Regions from separate parts of the Tenacibaculum aestuarii genome, predicted to be linked through region 1. Evidence: riboswitches for the same ligand, from Rfam matches in the RefSeq annotation. Region 1 holds a riboswitch; the other holds the start of a gene.
The links. A riboswitch is a leader RNA that binds a small molecule or an ion and turns the genes downstream of it on or off. The one in region 1 is predicted to bind cobalamin.
Positions count from the first base shown of each region.

Region 2: another riboswitch for cobalamin. It lies ahead of ACKTSU_RS07595 (TonB-dependent receptor domain-containing protein); the one in region 1 lies ahead of ACKTSU_RS11030 (hypothetical protein).

Region 1 covers NZ_CAZEFY010000003.1:1,032,470-1,040,525, reverse strand. The annotation lists gene asnB (asparagine synthase B) at 1-1,581, opposite strand, end outside; cobalamin riboswitch at 1,834-2,032, shown strand; gene ACKTSU_RS11030 (hypothetical protein) at 2,138-3,205, shown strand; gene ACKTSU_RS11025 (anthranilate synthase component I family protein) at 3,559-4,902, shown strand; gene ACKTSU_RS11020 (anthranilate synthase component II) at 4,986-5,564, shown strand; gene trpD (anthranilate phosphoribosyltransferase) at 5,634-6,620, shown strand; gene trpC (indole-3-glycerol phosphate synthase TrpC) at 6,698-7,486, shown strand; gene ACKTSU_RS11005 (phosphoribosylanthranilate isomerase) at 7,488-8,056, shown strand, end outside.
Region 2 covers NZ_CAZEFY010000003.1:319,049-327,104, reverse strand. The annotation lists gene ACKTSU_RS07630 (AbiTii domain-containing protein) at 1-292, opposite strand, end outside; gene ACKTSU_RS07625 (ABC transporter substrate-binding protein) at 403-1,515, opposite strand; gene cobC (alpha-ribazole phosphatase) at 1,528-2,055, opposite strand; gene ACKTSU_RS07615 (adenosylcobinamide-GDP ribazoletransferase) at 2,040-2,810, opposite strand; gene cobT (nicotinate-nucleotide--dimethylbenzimidazole phosphoribosyltransferase) at 2,813-3,850, opposite strand; gene ACKTSU_RS07605 (bifunctional adenosylcobinamide kinase/adenosylcobinamide-phosphate guanylyltransferase) at 3,854-4,357, opposite strand; gene ACKTSU_RS07600 (ABC transporter substrate-binding protein) at 4,459-5,397, shown strand; cobalamin riboswitch at 5,407-5,601, shown strand; gene ACKTSU_RS07595 (TonB-dependent receptor domain-containing protein) at 5,633-7,504, shown strand; gene ACKTSU_RS07590 (YncE family protein) at 7,508-8,056, shown strand, end outside.

The DNA.
Region 1 (8,056 bases):
TGCAGTTGGTGTACTACACGCAATTGAAGGCACAGAAGGCACAGTTAATGCAGCAGCTTCACTAGGAAAATGTTCTTCAAAAATGGTACGATAGAAATATTCTTCTTTTGCTCTTGGTGTTTGAGTAGGGAAACGATGTGCAGCATTTTCCATCATTTCATCGGTAACAGCAGCCTCAACAACTTCTTTTAAAGTGTCAATCCAGTTATAACCAACTCCGTCAGAGAATTGTTCTTTTTGTCTCCAAGCAACTTCTTTTGGTAAATAACTTTCAAAAGCCTTACGTAATACCCATTTTTCCATACGTTCACCGTTAATCATTTTATCTTCAGGGTTAATACGCATAGCCACATCCATAAATTCTTTATCTAAGAATGGAACACGTCCCTCAATTCCCCAAGCCATTAAACTTTTGTTAGCACGTAAACAATCATATTGATATAGTTTATCTAATTTACGTACTGTTTCTTTGTGAAATTCTTCAGCATCTGGAGCTTTGTGGAAGTATAAATATCCTCCAAAAAGTTCGTCAGCACCTTCACCTGATAAGACCATTTTTATACCCATTGATTTAATAACACGTGCCATTAAATACATAGGAGTAGAAGCACGAACTGTTGTAATATCGTAGGTTTCTAGGTTGTAAATTACATCTTTTATAGCATCCAATCCTTCTTGAATGGTAAAGGTAATTTCATGGTGAATAGTACCTAAATGTTCTGAAACTTTTTTTGCTGCAGCTAAATCAGGAGATCCATCTAACCCAACAGAAAACGAATGTAGTTGTGGATACCACGCGGCATCTTTGTCGTCAGATTCTACACGCTTCGCCGCATATTTTTTAGCAATTGCAGAGGTAATAGAAGAATCTAATCCTCCAGATAATAAAACTCCGTAAGGTACATCACTCATTAATTGACGATGAACAGCAGCTTCTAAAGCATCACGTACTTCATCAATAGAAGTTTGGTTATCTCTAACAGCTTCATATTCCATCCAGTCACGAGAATACCATCTTTGTAATCCATCTTCACGAGTGTAATAGTGCCCAGGAGGAAATACTTCAATCTTGTTGCAAACTCCTTCTAAAGCTTTTAATTCAGAAGCAACATAAAAGGTTCCATGTTTATCCCACCCCATGTATAAAGGGATAATTCCCATATGATCACGAGCTATTAAATATTCATCAGTCATTGAGTCATATACAGCGAAGCCGAAGATTCCGTTTAGGTCATCTAAAAACTCCACACCTTTTTCTTTGTATAAAGCTAAGATAACCTCACAGTCAGATTGTGTTAAAAACTCGTGTTGTTCTTTAAGTTGTTTTCTAATTTCTTTGTGGTTGTATATCTCTCCATTGGCAGCTAACACAAATCTACGATCATAACTAAATAATGGTTGTTGACCAGAAGCTGGATCAACGATTGCTAATCGCTCATGCGCCATTATTACTTTTTCATCGCTGTAAATTCCACTCCAATCCGGACCTCTATGACGAACTTTCTTAGCCATTTCTAAAATTTGAGGTCTTAATATATCTGAAGGTTGTTTTAAATCAAACGCACATACAATTCCACACATAATTTCTGTTTTTAATTAATTATTGCAATGCAAATAAACTAATCATGTTGTTTTGTGTAAATGATATTTTTATTTTCAGTTTTAATTTTAAACTTAAAATTAAAAAAAGATGATTATTTGTAATTATTTTTTAAGATAAAAGTTATTGTTGCTTGATTTTTTTTAGCAAAAGGTTGATGTGTATAAAGTTAGGTTGAAGAATTAGGAGAGATACAGATTATTATTGTTAAAGTTTATGATTCTTTACTTGGACTAAAATATATTTGCCGCGGTTTTTCTTTGAAGAAAAGAAAATTAAAAGGGAATTAGGTGAAAATCCTAAACTGTACCCGCAACTGTAAGCTACGTCTATTCTAAATAGATACTTATTATTTCTTACACCACTGTTTTTTTTACGGGAAGGTAGTAATAAGATGTTAGTCAGGAGACCTGCCAAAATTTTATTTGTTGTTGTCCTTTCGGGATTAAGAGGATGAACAATAATACACACAAGCATTTAAAGAGTTTAATGTTTGGAAGTGTTTTTATTTTCTGAAATTTTAAATTAATTATAAAGATGATACGTATTTACAGTATTGCATTGTTATGTCTATTTATGACATTTTTTTCTTGTTCAAGTGATTCAATAAAACATGAACCAACTCCAATTTATGATAATTCTTTTATTGTAGGTTATGAAGGTGAAGGAACAGTAATTGGGTATTTAGATGAAAATCAGGTTTTTACATCTAATGTGTATGAATCGTTAAATAAAAACACAATTTCTTTTTCAGAATATGAAAACAAACTATTTACAGTATCACAATCAGGTCCTGATTTTGTTACAAAATTTGATTTGCAAAATTTAGCTGTAGAAAAAGTAGTAACAACTTCTGCGGTTACTGATCCTTCGTATTTAACAATGTTTTCTGAAACTGAAGGGTTAATGATTTCAACTGCTGGAAGTGGAAGAAGCAAAACATACAGCTTGTCATTTTTCAATATAAATGAAGGAATAAAAGATAAAATAGAAGGAATTTCAGATAAAGTATTGTTTTCTAAGTCGGGACTTTTAGTAGATGGTGAAAATATGTTAATTGCTGACGATAAAGAGTTGAAAGTATTAAACCTTAAAGATAAATCATTAAAAACAGCAGTAACATTTGAAGATGTTATTTCAGGAATTTTAAAAGATAAAAACAACCAAATTTGGGTTGGAACTGAGAAGAGAGTAGGTGAAAAAGCACAATTTGTAAGTCTTGCAAACGATTATTCAGTAGCAGAAACAATTACTCTAGATGGGGTAAATTTGTATAAAACAAGCATGCTTACAATGAGTTCTTCTAGTAATACTATTTATTGGGTTGAGGTGAATACAGGTTCAATTCATCGTTTTAATACAGAGAGCAAAGAAGCAACAGAGTTTGTAAATCCGATAATGGATGGAGTGATGCTTATAACCATCGTAAGAGAGCATCCTACAACAGGAAAAATATATGTTTTAGGAGCAGAAGATTTTTTTGATACAGATAAAAGTATGTTAGTAATTTATAACGAAGATGCTTCTGTTTTTAAAAAGGTAAAAGGAGTAGGAAATTCACCTATAGATATAGTCTTTTCTAAAGAAGATTTTTCAATTAACTAATTTTCTTTTTGTTACGGGCTAATTTTTTTAATCTAAAAAAATTTGTCAATTCAAAATCACTTTATACATTTGCATCATAATGATGAATCAACAATTAAATAACTGGTGGTGGAAAACTCATAACTTACGTTAGTGAGACCATCTTGTTATATCTATAATACAACGAAAAGGCTTATCTCATGATAAGCCTTTTTTTTTAGCCCAACCCAACCTTCCCAAAGGGAAGGAGAAGTAAAAAAAAACAAACAATGAATAATCAAAAAGATAAAAATATAAACGAATCATTTTCCCCCTTAAGGGGAATAAAAAGGGGGCTTAAGTTTACAACAGTTTCTAAAAAACAATTGGCGGATATGGTTACGCCAGTAAGTTTGTACTTAAGAACAAGAGATAAGTATGCAAATAGTTTGCTGTTAGAAAGTTCTGATTATCACAGTAAAGAAAACAGTTATTCATTTTTATGTATAGAACCTTTGGTTACGATTAAGGCAGAAAATGACGAACTGTTATTGTTTTATAAAAAAGAAGAAAAGAAAAGAGAATCGATTCAAGGAGATTTTTATGAAAAGTTTGATGCTTACAGTAACTTGATTGAAGTAAATTGTTCAGATGAAATCAAATCATTCAATGGGTTGTATGGATATACCACATTTGATGCAGTTAAATATTTTGAAACCATAAAGTTTAACTCAAAAAAAGCACCTTCCAACATCCCATTATTACAATACAGTTTTTTCCGATTTATTGTGGCTATCAATCATTTTAAAAATGAAATGATTTTAATAGAGAATATTCCTGAAGGTGAAGAATCTAGATTGTCTGAAGTAGAAAATTTAGTGAATTCTCAATCGTTTGCTCAATATGATTTTACTTTTCAAGGAGAAGAAACTTCTAACATTACAGATGAAGAATTTAAGCAGAATGTATTAAAAGCAAAAGAACACTGCAAGAGAGGAGATGTTTTTCAATTGGTACTATCGCGTCAATTTCAACAACAGTTTAAAGGAGATGAATTTAATGTGTATAGAGCTTTGCGTTCCATCAATCCGTCACCTTATTTATTCTATTTTGATTATGGAAGTTTTAAATTAATGGGATCTTCACCAGAAGCACAAATTAAAATTGACGCAGGTCAAGCAGTAATCAATCCAATAGCAGGAACTTTTCGAAGAACAGGAGACGATGAGAAAGATAGAAAATTAGCTAAAGAATTAGCTAATGATCCGAAAGAGAATGCAGAACATGTAATGTTGGTTGATTTAGCAAGAAATGATTTAAGTAAACACGCTACTAACGTAACAGTTGAAACCTATAAAGAAGTGCAGTATTTTAGTCATGTAATTCACTTGGTATCAACAGTAACAGGTAAAATTACAGGAAACCCTATAGAAATTGTAGGAGATACCTTTCCTGCAGGAACATTAAGTGGAGCTCCAAAATACAAAGCTATGGAATTGATTGATACCTATGAAAATCAAACTCGAGGGTTTTATGGCGGATGTGTTGGTTTTATTGGTTTAAACGGAAATGTAAATCAAGCTATTGCGATTCGTTCTTTCGTGAGTAAAAACAATACCTTGTTTTATCAAGCAGGAGCAGGAATTGTAATTAATTCAAAAGAAGAAAACGAACTACAAGAAGTAAATAACAAATTAGCAGCATTAAAAAAAGCATTAGTGTTAGCAGAAGAAATATAAAATTAGAATTGAGATGTTAGTATTTAGATGTGGGATATACATGTTTTATCAATACTCAAACCTCAATACTCAATACTATAAATATGAAGATATTAATATTAGATAATTACGACTCATTTACCTACAATCTGGTACATTATGTAGAAGATATCACAGGAAAGTTACCTGATGTATATCGTAATGATGAAATTTCTGTAGAAGAAATTAAAAATTATGATGCTATTATTCTATCACCAGGACCAGGAATTCCTGATGAAGCAGGTATTTTAAAAGAAACCATTAAAACGTATGCAGGTAAAATTCCAATTTTTGGAGTGTGTTTGGGTTTGCAAGCAATTACTGAAGTTTTTGGAGGAGAGTTAGAAAATTTAAGTGAGGTTTTTCACGGAGTTGCTACAGAAATGAAAGTAACCAAGAGTGATACAGTTACCTTTAAAGATATTCCAGAAGCATTTGAAGCAGCTCGTTATCATTCTTGGATAGCTTCTCATATTAATTTTCCAGAGGAACTAGAAGTAACAGCAATTGATGAAGATGGAGGAATTATGGCATTACGTCATAAAGAGTTTGCCATTGAAGCGGTACAGTTTCATCCAGAAAGCATTCTAACACCAGATGGAAAAAAGATGCTTCAGAATTTTATAGAAAGTATAAATAATTAATGTCATTTCGAGCGAAGTGAGAAATCTGTTAAAGGAGAGTCAACTTATTCTGTAGAAAACATAAAAGAAATGAAAAAAATACTAAACACTCTATTTGAACAAAAACGATTGACCAAAGAGCAATCGAAAGAAGTATTGATAAACATCGCACAAGAAAAATACAATGCTTCACAAATAGCTGCATTTATTACCGTGTTTTTAATGCGACCAGTTTCAGTAGATGAATTGTCAGGGTTTAGAGAAGCTTTGTTGGAGTTAGCGATTAAAGTAGATTTATCTGATTTTAATACCATAGACTTGTGTGGAACAGGAGGTGATGGAAAAAACACCTTTAATATTTCAACGTTAACTTCATTTATTGTTGCGGGAACAGGTAATAAAGTAGCAAAACATGGGAATTATGGAGTTTCTTCTGCTTCAGGATCCTCTAATATGTTAGAGTTTTTAGGATATAATTTTACGAACGACGAAACTACATTGAAGAGACAGTTAGACGAAGCAAACATTTGTTTTTTACACGCTCCGTTATTTCACCCAGCGATGAAGGTAGTAGCTCCCATTCGTAGAGAATTAGGGGTAAAAACATTTTTTAATATGTTGGGGCCGCTGGTAAATCCTAGTCAACCACAAAATCAGTTGGTTGGGGTGTTTAATTTAGAGGTGGCTAGAGTGTACAATTATATGTTGCAACAATCTAACGTAAATTATGCTGTGGTACATGCATTAGATGGGTACGACGAAATATCGTTAACAGGAGATTTTAAGTTATTCACAAAAGAGGCAGAGCAACAAGTTTCTCCGTCAGATTTAGGACAAAAACAAATCGCTCCATCAGCTATTTTTGGAGGGAATACCGTTAAAGAAGCTGCGGACATATTTGTGAACATAATCAAAGGAAAAGGAACAGAAGCGCAAAATAATGTAGTATTAACCAACGCGGCATTTGCCCTAAAAACTTTCAATAAAAATAAGAGTTTTGAAACCGCTTTTGAAGAAGCGAAAGATTCGTTATTAGGATTAAAAGCAAAACAATCGTTAGAAAAATTAGTAAATTAAAATAAAAAACCGTCACTCCGAACGGACACTGAGCGTAGTTGAAGTGAAGGAACCTCTCAATAAAAGAAGAAAATAAAATGACAATACTAGATAAAATAATAGCCTTTAAAAAACAGGAAGTAGCAAAAATAAAAGCTGAAGTTGCTGTTAAAAAATTGGTTGAAAGTCCGAATTTTAAAAGACAACCAATTTCTTTGAAAAAATCATTGTTGGAGCCTTATTCAACAGGAATTATAGCAGAGTTCAAGCGCCAATCACCTTCTAAAGGAATTATCAATGACAAAGCAACGATTACTGAAGTAACTAATGGATATTTAGACGCCAATGTAGCAGCACAATCTGTTTTAACTGATACTTCTTTTTTTGGAGGTGCGATGGCAGATTTGATGGAAGCACGAGTAATTAATCAGCAAAAACCCATTTTAAGAAAAGATTTTATTATTGACGGATTTCAAATAGTAGAAGCAAAAGCAATTGGTGCAGACGTTGTATTGTTAATCGTTGCTTGCTTAACAACAGAGCAGTTAAAGAATTACGGTCAGCTAGCAACTGATTTAGGATTGGAGGTTTTGTATGAAATCCATACCCAAGAAGATTTAGATAAAATTGGAGATTTGGACAATAAAATTATAGGAATTAACAATAGAAACTTAAAAACGTTTGAAGTTGATTTAGAACACTCAATAAACTTGGCAAGTCAAATTCCAGATACGGTTGTAAAAGTTTCAGAAAGTGGAATTTCAGATCCAAGAATTATAACAGGGTTAAAAGAACATGGTTTTCATGGCTTTCTAATAGGTGAAAACTTTATGAAAACTGAAAACCCAGGACAAGCATGCCAAGAATTCATTGATCAAATTAGATAATATGAAACTAAAAGTTTGTGGAATGAAATTTATAGAAAATATTCAGCAAGTAGCTGAATTGAAACCCGATTATTTAGGGTTTATTTTCTATGATAAATCACCAAGAAATTTCGAGGGAATCATTCCGAAGCTGCCCAGAGGAATCAAAAAAGTAGGCGTTTTTGTAAATGAATATGTAGAAATAGTAGTTTCATTAGTTGAAGAATATCAGTTAGAAGCAGTTCAGTTACATGGAGATGAACCTGTAGCATATATTAAAGAGTTAAAACAACATCTACCAAAAGTAGAAATCATCAAAGTATTTGGAATTAAAGGAGAATTCAATTTTGAGCTTTTAAAGCCGTACGAAGAAGTAGTTGATTACTTTTTGTTTGATACCAAGGGGAAAGAGCGAGGAGGAAATGGGATAACATTTAATTGGCAAGTTTTAAAAGATTATAATTCAACAAAAGGGTACTTCTTAAGTGGAGGAATAGGCTTAGAAGAAGTCGGAGAATTACAATCTTTTCTTAAAAGAAAAGAATCACAATACTGCTATGCAATTGATGTGAATAGCAAGTTTGAAACCAA
Region 2 (8,056 bases), 710 kb from region 1:
TTAAAGTTTCTATTTGAATTTTTGCCTCAATTTGCGATAAGGGAAACCAATATCCTTTGGACTCTTTTTTGTTAGTCCATCGTCCAGTTTTTGTCATATAGATTCTTGATAACTCTGAATCTGGATAACCTTGCATCTCGAATTTTAACCAATCTCTAACTTTAGAATCATCTACATATCTTGCTAATCTTGTAGTTTTTAAAAGAATGGATTGAGCTTCGTTTTTAGTCAGTTCAATATCGTCCATTATTTCTGTAGCTAATTTTAAAATATGTTTGTTTTTTGATTCCAATTTTTTCGGTTTATTGAGCACAAGGTTATTTAAGAATATGATTTAGTTTCAATAAACCATATCAACTAATAGCTAAGTTACTAGTTTAAAGGTTAAGAACCAACCTAAGTTTACTCCACTTCCTTATAAAAAGTCAATTCATAATCTGGTAACAAATTAGGGTGCGTAATTTTTATCAAATCTTTTAGCACTAAGTCAGGTCGTACAGGAGAGAGTTCAAAGTAAATCAAACCACCAGTTTCACCTTTGTTGTGTCCGATAGAAAATATCTTATTATTGTTAAATGCATCAAACTCTTTGTAGTGAATATTTGCAGTAGTTAACTGTTCTTTGGTAGCATACAAGCCACAGTTAAACCAAAAATCAGCGTGTTGCCCTTTTTCCAATACGCTTTCAAAACTTAGTGGTAAACTACCGGTTCCTTTCGTGCCTTTCCATAAGTAATTTAAGTTCGCATCGTTATAAAACGAAGCAATAAAACTTTCACCAGCAGGAACATTCCAAACATCTTTAAACATGCTTCCAGATAAAATGGTAGGCTGTTTATCGCTGTTTTTAGCAATTTCTTTCGCTTTTAGGTATTCCTTTTCTATGTTGTTGAAAATACTGTCTGCTTCCTTTTCTTTTCCGTATAAAGCACCAAAAAGTTTAATCCATTCCGCTCTTCCTAAAGGGGTTTCTTCCAACCAATCTCCATTAAAAATGACAGGAATACCTGTTTTTTTGATGTTTTGGTATAGTTTCGTATTTGGATGCAAAGCAAAACCAATAACTAACTCAGGTTCAATATCAATCAACTTTTCGGTATTCATGTCTTGTTCCAAGCCTAATTCAACAATCTTACCTTCTTTAATTCTATTTCTTGTTCTTTTAGAAGAAATATATTTGGTGTGCGGAAAACCAACAATGGTGTTTTCAGCATTCAAAAGTTCTAGCATCGGAATATGAGTAGTGCTGGTAACTACTATTTTTTCAACAGGAACTTTAATTTCTTTTTTAGAAAGATTGGTTTTATTAGTAAGTGTGTAAGAAAAATATTCGTGCGAGCTCTGAAAAGCTTTTTTGATCACTAATTTTTTTTCTCCGTTTTCAGAGATGATATCAAATCCCTTGGCATACTTTACAGTGCTTTGGACAGGTTTCTTTTCGGTAGTTTTTTTAGTTTCTTGCTTAGATTGTGTGAACAGAAGTAATAAAGAAAAAATAAGTAAATAACGTTTCATAGTACTCTATTTTTATAGGTGGAAGGTTAGTGTATCTCCGTAGTTTAGTTTTAATTCAAATGATTTTTCCAACGGAATATTGTTCGTATAAGCCCAAAGACTTCTCATTACACCCGCATGGGTTACAAGTACTACTTTATGTAGGTTTTTTGCTTTTAAATCCGTTAAAAAATCGGTAGTTCTATTGTGTAAATCGATATAGGACTCTCCGTTTTTAGCAGGTGTTTTTACAAAATCGTTCATCCAAATATCGAGCTCTTTTTTATCAATATCGTTCCATTTTTGGAGTTCCCAATCACCAAAATCAAGTTCTTTTAATCGATCGTCAAAAATTACGTTAGCTGAAAGTTTTTCAGCCAAAAGCTTACAGCGTTGTAAGGGACTGCTGTAATACGTTACATCAGTATCGTTCACAGGAACTTTTTTTAGAATACTACTCACTTCTTCTTCAAAAGTAGTCGAAAGTTCTATATCTGCTTGACCATAGCATATACCTTTGGCAATTTCAGGTGTTGTGTGTCGTACTAAAAAAACTTCCATAAGGCAAGTAAACTTAAGTAAAAAACAATTTCAGCTACTTGTTGCAAAGCACCCGCACAATCTCCTGTTTGACCACCAATCCATTTTTTAAAAAAGTGCCCCATGTACAAATAGGTGAGTAATAAGGGAAGTAATACTAAAAATACCATTGGTTTTTGAAAGAAAAATAAGGGTGCTATTCCAAAAATAGCTGATATGAGTAGCGATTTACTACTCATTTGTTGGGTGGTTGGTTTTATTTTAGAACTGTCAATATCTCTTACATAGTCATGTGTGTATAGTAGAACAGTTGCGATAAATCGGCTAATACTGTGTCCTGAAATAATTACTAGAATTAAATTAACGGATAGGTTTTGTAAGTGATACAAAGCTAAAAACTTTATGGCTAGGATAAAGACCAAACCACTCACTCCGAAAGTTCCGAGTCTGGAATCTTTCATAATGGTTAAAATCTTTTCTTTGGTCCATCCACCACCAAAACCATCGCAAACATCGGCAAATCCATCTTCGTGAAAAGCTCCTGTAATCCAAATAGAACTAATCATACTAATTACAATCGCAATATCCGTAGGAAAAATATAAGAAGAGGCAAAATAAGCCAGTGCTGCAATACTTCCAACTACAATACCTACTAAAGAAAAATAACGACTGCTTTTGTTGAGTATTTCAGGAGAATGATTTACCCATTTTGGACACGGAATGCGTGTGAAAAACAATACAGCAGTTAAAAAATAATGGATTTGTCTTTTTATCATAACTAAGCTTCGCTAACATTGGCACTTTTAAAAGTCGCCATTTCGTTTAAAAAGTTCACACTCGATTGAATAATAGGAAATGCAACCGCACAACCTGTTCCTTCACCTAAGCGCAACCCTAAATTTAAAAGCGGTTCAGCGTTTAAAAATTCTAACATTTTTTGATGTCCTTGTTCTCCAGAATTATGACAGAAAATACAATAGTCTAGAATATCAGATTCCATGGCATGAGCTGCTAATAGGGCAGCAGTAACAATAAAACCATCAATAAGTAAGGTCATTTTTAAAGAAGCAGCTTCTAACATAGCTCCACACATCATTACAATTTCAAACCCACCAAAAGCAGTCAAAGCTTCCATAGGTGTTGAAATAGCTTCAATATGTAAGTTGTATACTTCACGTAATGTGTCAATTTTTGTTTGTAACCCTTTATCATCTACCCCAGTTCCTCTACCTACACATTTTTCAATAGGTGTATTGGTAAAATAACTCATTAACAAAGCCGCAGATGACGTATTGCTAATACCCATTTCACCAAAACCAATAACATTACAACCTTCACTATACACCTTTCTTACCAATTGTCTTCCTTTTTCTAAAGCTTCTTGGCATTGTTCTGAGGTCATAGCTTTGGTAATACTATAATCTTGTGTTCCTTTCGTTATTTTAGCATTGGTAAGTTGTGAATGTGCTTCAAAATCAGCATTCACACCAGCATCTACAATATTTAAAAGGATGTTATTTTGTTTACAAAATACATTAATAGCAGCACCTCCTTGCAAAAAGTTAAACACCATTTGTTGCGTAACTTCTTGTGGGTACGGACTCACTTTTCCTGTGGTAGCAATTCCGTGATCTCCTGCAAAAACCATAATAGTAGGTTTTGATAACACAGGGGTAGTGGTATTTTGAATTAATCCCACTTGCATGGCGATTTTTTCTAAATTACCTAAAGCACCAATAGGCTTGGTCTTGAAGTTAATTTCTTCTTGAAGTTCGTTCTGTAAATCTTTTGATAGAGGAGTTATTGTTGTTGTCATGTTTTATTTTAAAGTTAAAGGAAGTCCAGATACCATAAAAATGGCTTTATCAGCTAGTTTAGCTATATGTTGGTTAGTCCAGCCTTGTAGTTGTGTGAATTTTCTACCAGATTCAGAATTGGCATGTAATCCCATACCAATTTCATTAGAAATAATGATAATATTGGCGTCTATTTCAACCAATTTATTGATTTCTTCTTTGGCAATTTCTAATGCTTTTTCAATATCATATTTTGTGTCTACAAAGAAGTTCGTTAACCATAGTGTAACACAATCAACAACGACAGTTTGTTTTTCAGAAATCACTTTACTCAACCATTTTTCCTCTTCAACAGTGGTCCAGCGTTCATCTCTATCAGAAATATGTCTGTCAACTCGTTGCTTGAAATCTTCATCCCAAATACGAGAAGTGGCTAGGTAAATAGGGGTGTCAGATAAAGATTCGGCTAGCTTTTGAGCATAGCTACTTTTACCTGAGCGTTCACCTCCTGAGATATAATATATCATGAAATAGCATTTTATGTTGACACAAAGATTGGAAAGATTTTTAATAAAAAACAAATTAAAATAGAGAACTGTTTATTTTTGCTGAACTAAAACCACGAATTATGACAGTATCTTCTTTTATGCCAGCAGTAACTCAGATGATTTATGACATGGGCTTACAGAACTATTTAAACGGAATTACTTTTGAGTGTCCAGAAGTAGCTTTAAAAGAAAAAGAAGTAGCTGTTCGATATAAGTTAGAAGGAAAAGTGTTAACGAGTAAAGAAATAACGGCTATTTTTTCTAAAACCAAGGCAGAAGGGAAGACCTTGTATTATGTTGATGAACCTGTTTTAGAAAGTATAGCTCCAGATATTGTTTTTACACAAGATGTATGTGATGTTTGCCAGATAGATACAGAATCTGTGGCAAAATCAGCTTACAAACTGCCAAAGGTTCCAGAACTAATATCTATTACTCCGAACTCTTTAGAAGATGTTTTTGATAATGCGTTAACCATTGCAAAAGCTATGAAACAGGAAGCAGTAGGAGAGGCGTATGTAAGTGGGTTGAAAAAGCGTATTTATGATATTGTAGATGTGCAACGTGAACATAGAATCCAATCGAAAAGTGTGATGTTGTTAGAGTGGATTGATCCGTTGTTTAATTGCGGACACTGGATTCCACATCAAATAGGGTATGCTGGTGGAATAGATTTATTATCACATCCATCAGGAGATAGCATCGTAATTTCTTGGGATAAAATCGTAAAATACAATCCAGAGGTATTGATTATTGCTCCTTGCGGATACGGAATTGAGAGAACACTTGAAGATATGAAGTTTTTAGAAGAAAGAGAAGAATGGACGTCTTTAAGAGCGGTAAAAAACAAACAAGTGTACATTGCCGATTTTGCCATGTTTACACAGTCTTCTGCTGGTACTTTAGTAGAAGGAGTTGAATGTTTAGCAAAAATGATTCATCCAACGTATTATACACTTCCAGAAAACTTACAAACAAAATTCGCAAATTATCATGATTTGATGGTTGCTAATTTATAAGAATACTATACATTTGCCGTGATTTTTGGTTTTTCTTTAATCATCTATTAAAGAGAATTAAAAGGGAATTCGGTGCAAAACCGAAGCTGTTCCCGCAACTGTAAGCTATTAAGCTTGTAACAAATACTCAAACCACTGTTTTTTAAATGGGAAGGTATGTTGCAAGACGCAAGCCAGGAGACCTGCCAATTATTATAATTTAATTAAAACTTTCGGGATAAAAGTTTGGTAGAATATGGCTAAAAAAGTATTTACATTTTTTTCTTTTTTTTATGTGATTGTCCTAGTAGGACAAAATGATACTATTTCTTATCGGTTAGATGAAGTTATTATCAATGCTACAAAAAAACTAAAAGAAAACTCCATAGGTCAGCATGTGGTAAGTCTTTCAGACTCTGTGTTGACACGAAATATTGAATCATTTACTGATTTAATAAGATACAATTCATCAATTTATTTAAAGGAGTACGGAAAAGGAGGAACAAGTTCTGTGAGTTTTAGAGGTACAAGTGCTTCTAATACAGCTGTTGTATGGAACGGGATAAATATAAACTCTATAAACAATGGTCAAACAGGTTTTAATTCTTTAACAGTAAGCTTAAATGACGCGATTGATGTAAGAAAAGGAGGAGGAAGTATAGAATTTGGTTCAGGAGCAATAGGAGGAACGGTGCATTTAAATGATGTTTTAAATTACACAGAAGACTTTAATGTGAAAAATCAGTTTGTACTAACAGGAGGAAGTTACAATACATTCAATTCTCTTTTTAAGTCAAAAATCTCCAATTCAAAATATAGCATAGGAGTGGGAGTTTCTAGAAATTCTTCAGAAAATGATTTTAAATTGTTCAATTCTGAGTATAGAAATACCAATGGAGTTTATGAAAACTATGGAATTAACTTAGGCTTCGGATATAAATTCAATAATCAATCTGAATTAAAATTTTATAGTACAAGTTTTTCTGGTGAGCGTCATTTCTCAGGAACATTACCTAATCCAACTTCAGCAAGAGAAAAATATATAGACTCTAACCAAAGAAACTTATTGGTGTATGGTTTTGAAAAAGGAAAGTTAGAGCAAGAAGTTAAGTTAGCGTATTTAACACAGAAGTATCAATATTTCTCTAATAAGTTTTCTGATAATTTTAATTATGGAAAATCGAGAAGAGTAATAGCGTCGTACAACCTGAACTATAAACTTCCTAGAATTAAAGCAAAAATTTCATTTTTTTCAGAGTATGAATCTGCTTTTGGTAGTACAGATGTAATTAAAGAGAAAAATAGAAAACAATTTTCTCAGCACCTTGTTTATACACAAGATATACATAAAAATGTTTCCTTCAATGTTAAGTTAAGAAAGGATTTTAATTCTGATTATAAGGTTCCGTTTGTTTATGCTGCTGGTATAAAAGTAACGCCTATTTCGAAATGGTATGTAAGAGTTAACGGATCGAAAAATTATAGAGTACCAACCTATAACGACTTGTTTTGGCCAGGGCAAGGAAATGAAAATTTAATCCCAGAGACCTCTATTCAAGGAGAGGTAGGGTTAGGCTACTCAAACAAAGGTTTAAACTTTGATATGGGTGCTTACATGATTAACACAGAAGATAAAATTGTGTGGACTCCTTCTGGCGATCCAAACAGACCAGGAGTTTGGACTCCAATCAATTTAAATGAAACTCAGAACAAAGGTATAGAAGCTAGTTTGAGTTATAAAGTTCAAATAGGAGAATATAAATTTAATGCAAGCTCTAACTATTCTTATGTTTTAGCGAAAGATAGTGAGACAGACAAGTATTTAACTTTTGTGCCTAAACATTTATTGAATAGTAACTTATCGGTAAACTATAAAAAAGTGAATTTGTTTACTCAGTCACTTTTTAATGGAGCTGTGTATACTACAGAGGACAATTCTAATGATTTAATTGTTCCTAGCTTTTTTATAGTTAATGTGGGGACTGAGTATGAAATCCTTCAAACTCAAAAAAAACAATTACTATTAGGTATTAAGGTAAACAATGTATTAGGAGAAAAATATATGGTTATGCCTAGGAGGCCTATGCCACAGAGAAATTTTAACATAAACATCAATTATAAATTTTAACAAATGAAAATAACTAAATTATTAGGATTATTATTCTTAGGAGGTATCCTTTTTACGTCATGTAGTGATGATCCAACACCTAGTTTACCTAAAGGAGATTATGAAAACGGAATTTTGATTAGCGGTGAAGGAACTACAGCTGTTTCAGGATCTGTTTCTTTTGTATCTAATGATTTATCAATTGTAGAGAATACAATTTATAAAAAAGTAAATAATGCTGAGTTTGGAGAGTATGTTCAGTCTATAGCGTTTGACGACGATAGAGCTTATATAGTAGCTGATAACCAAAATACAGTAACAGTAGTAGATAGATATACTTTTGATAAAGCAGGAACTATTACAACAGGTTTGTCAAAACCAAGGTATATGACCGTAGTAGGAAATAAAGGTTATGTAACTAACTGGGGAGCTACAGATAATGATAATGATGATTTTGTTGCAATTGTAGACTTAAACTCTTTAGAAGTAGAAGGAAAAGTAGACGTAGCTTTAGGACCAGAAAGAATTATTGCTAAAAATGGAAAATTATATGTTTCTCATTTAGGAGCATTC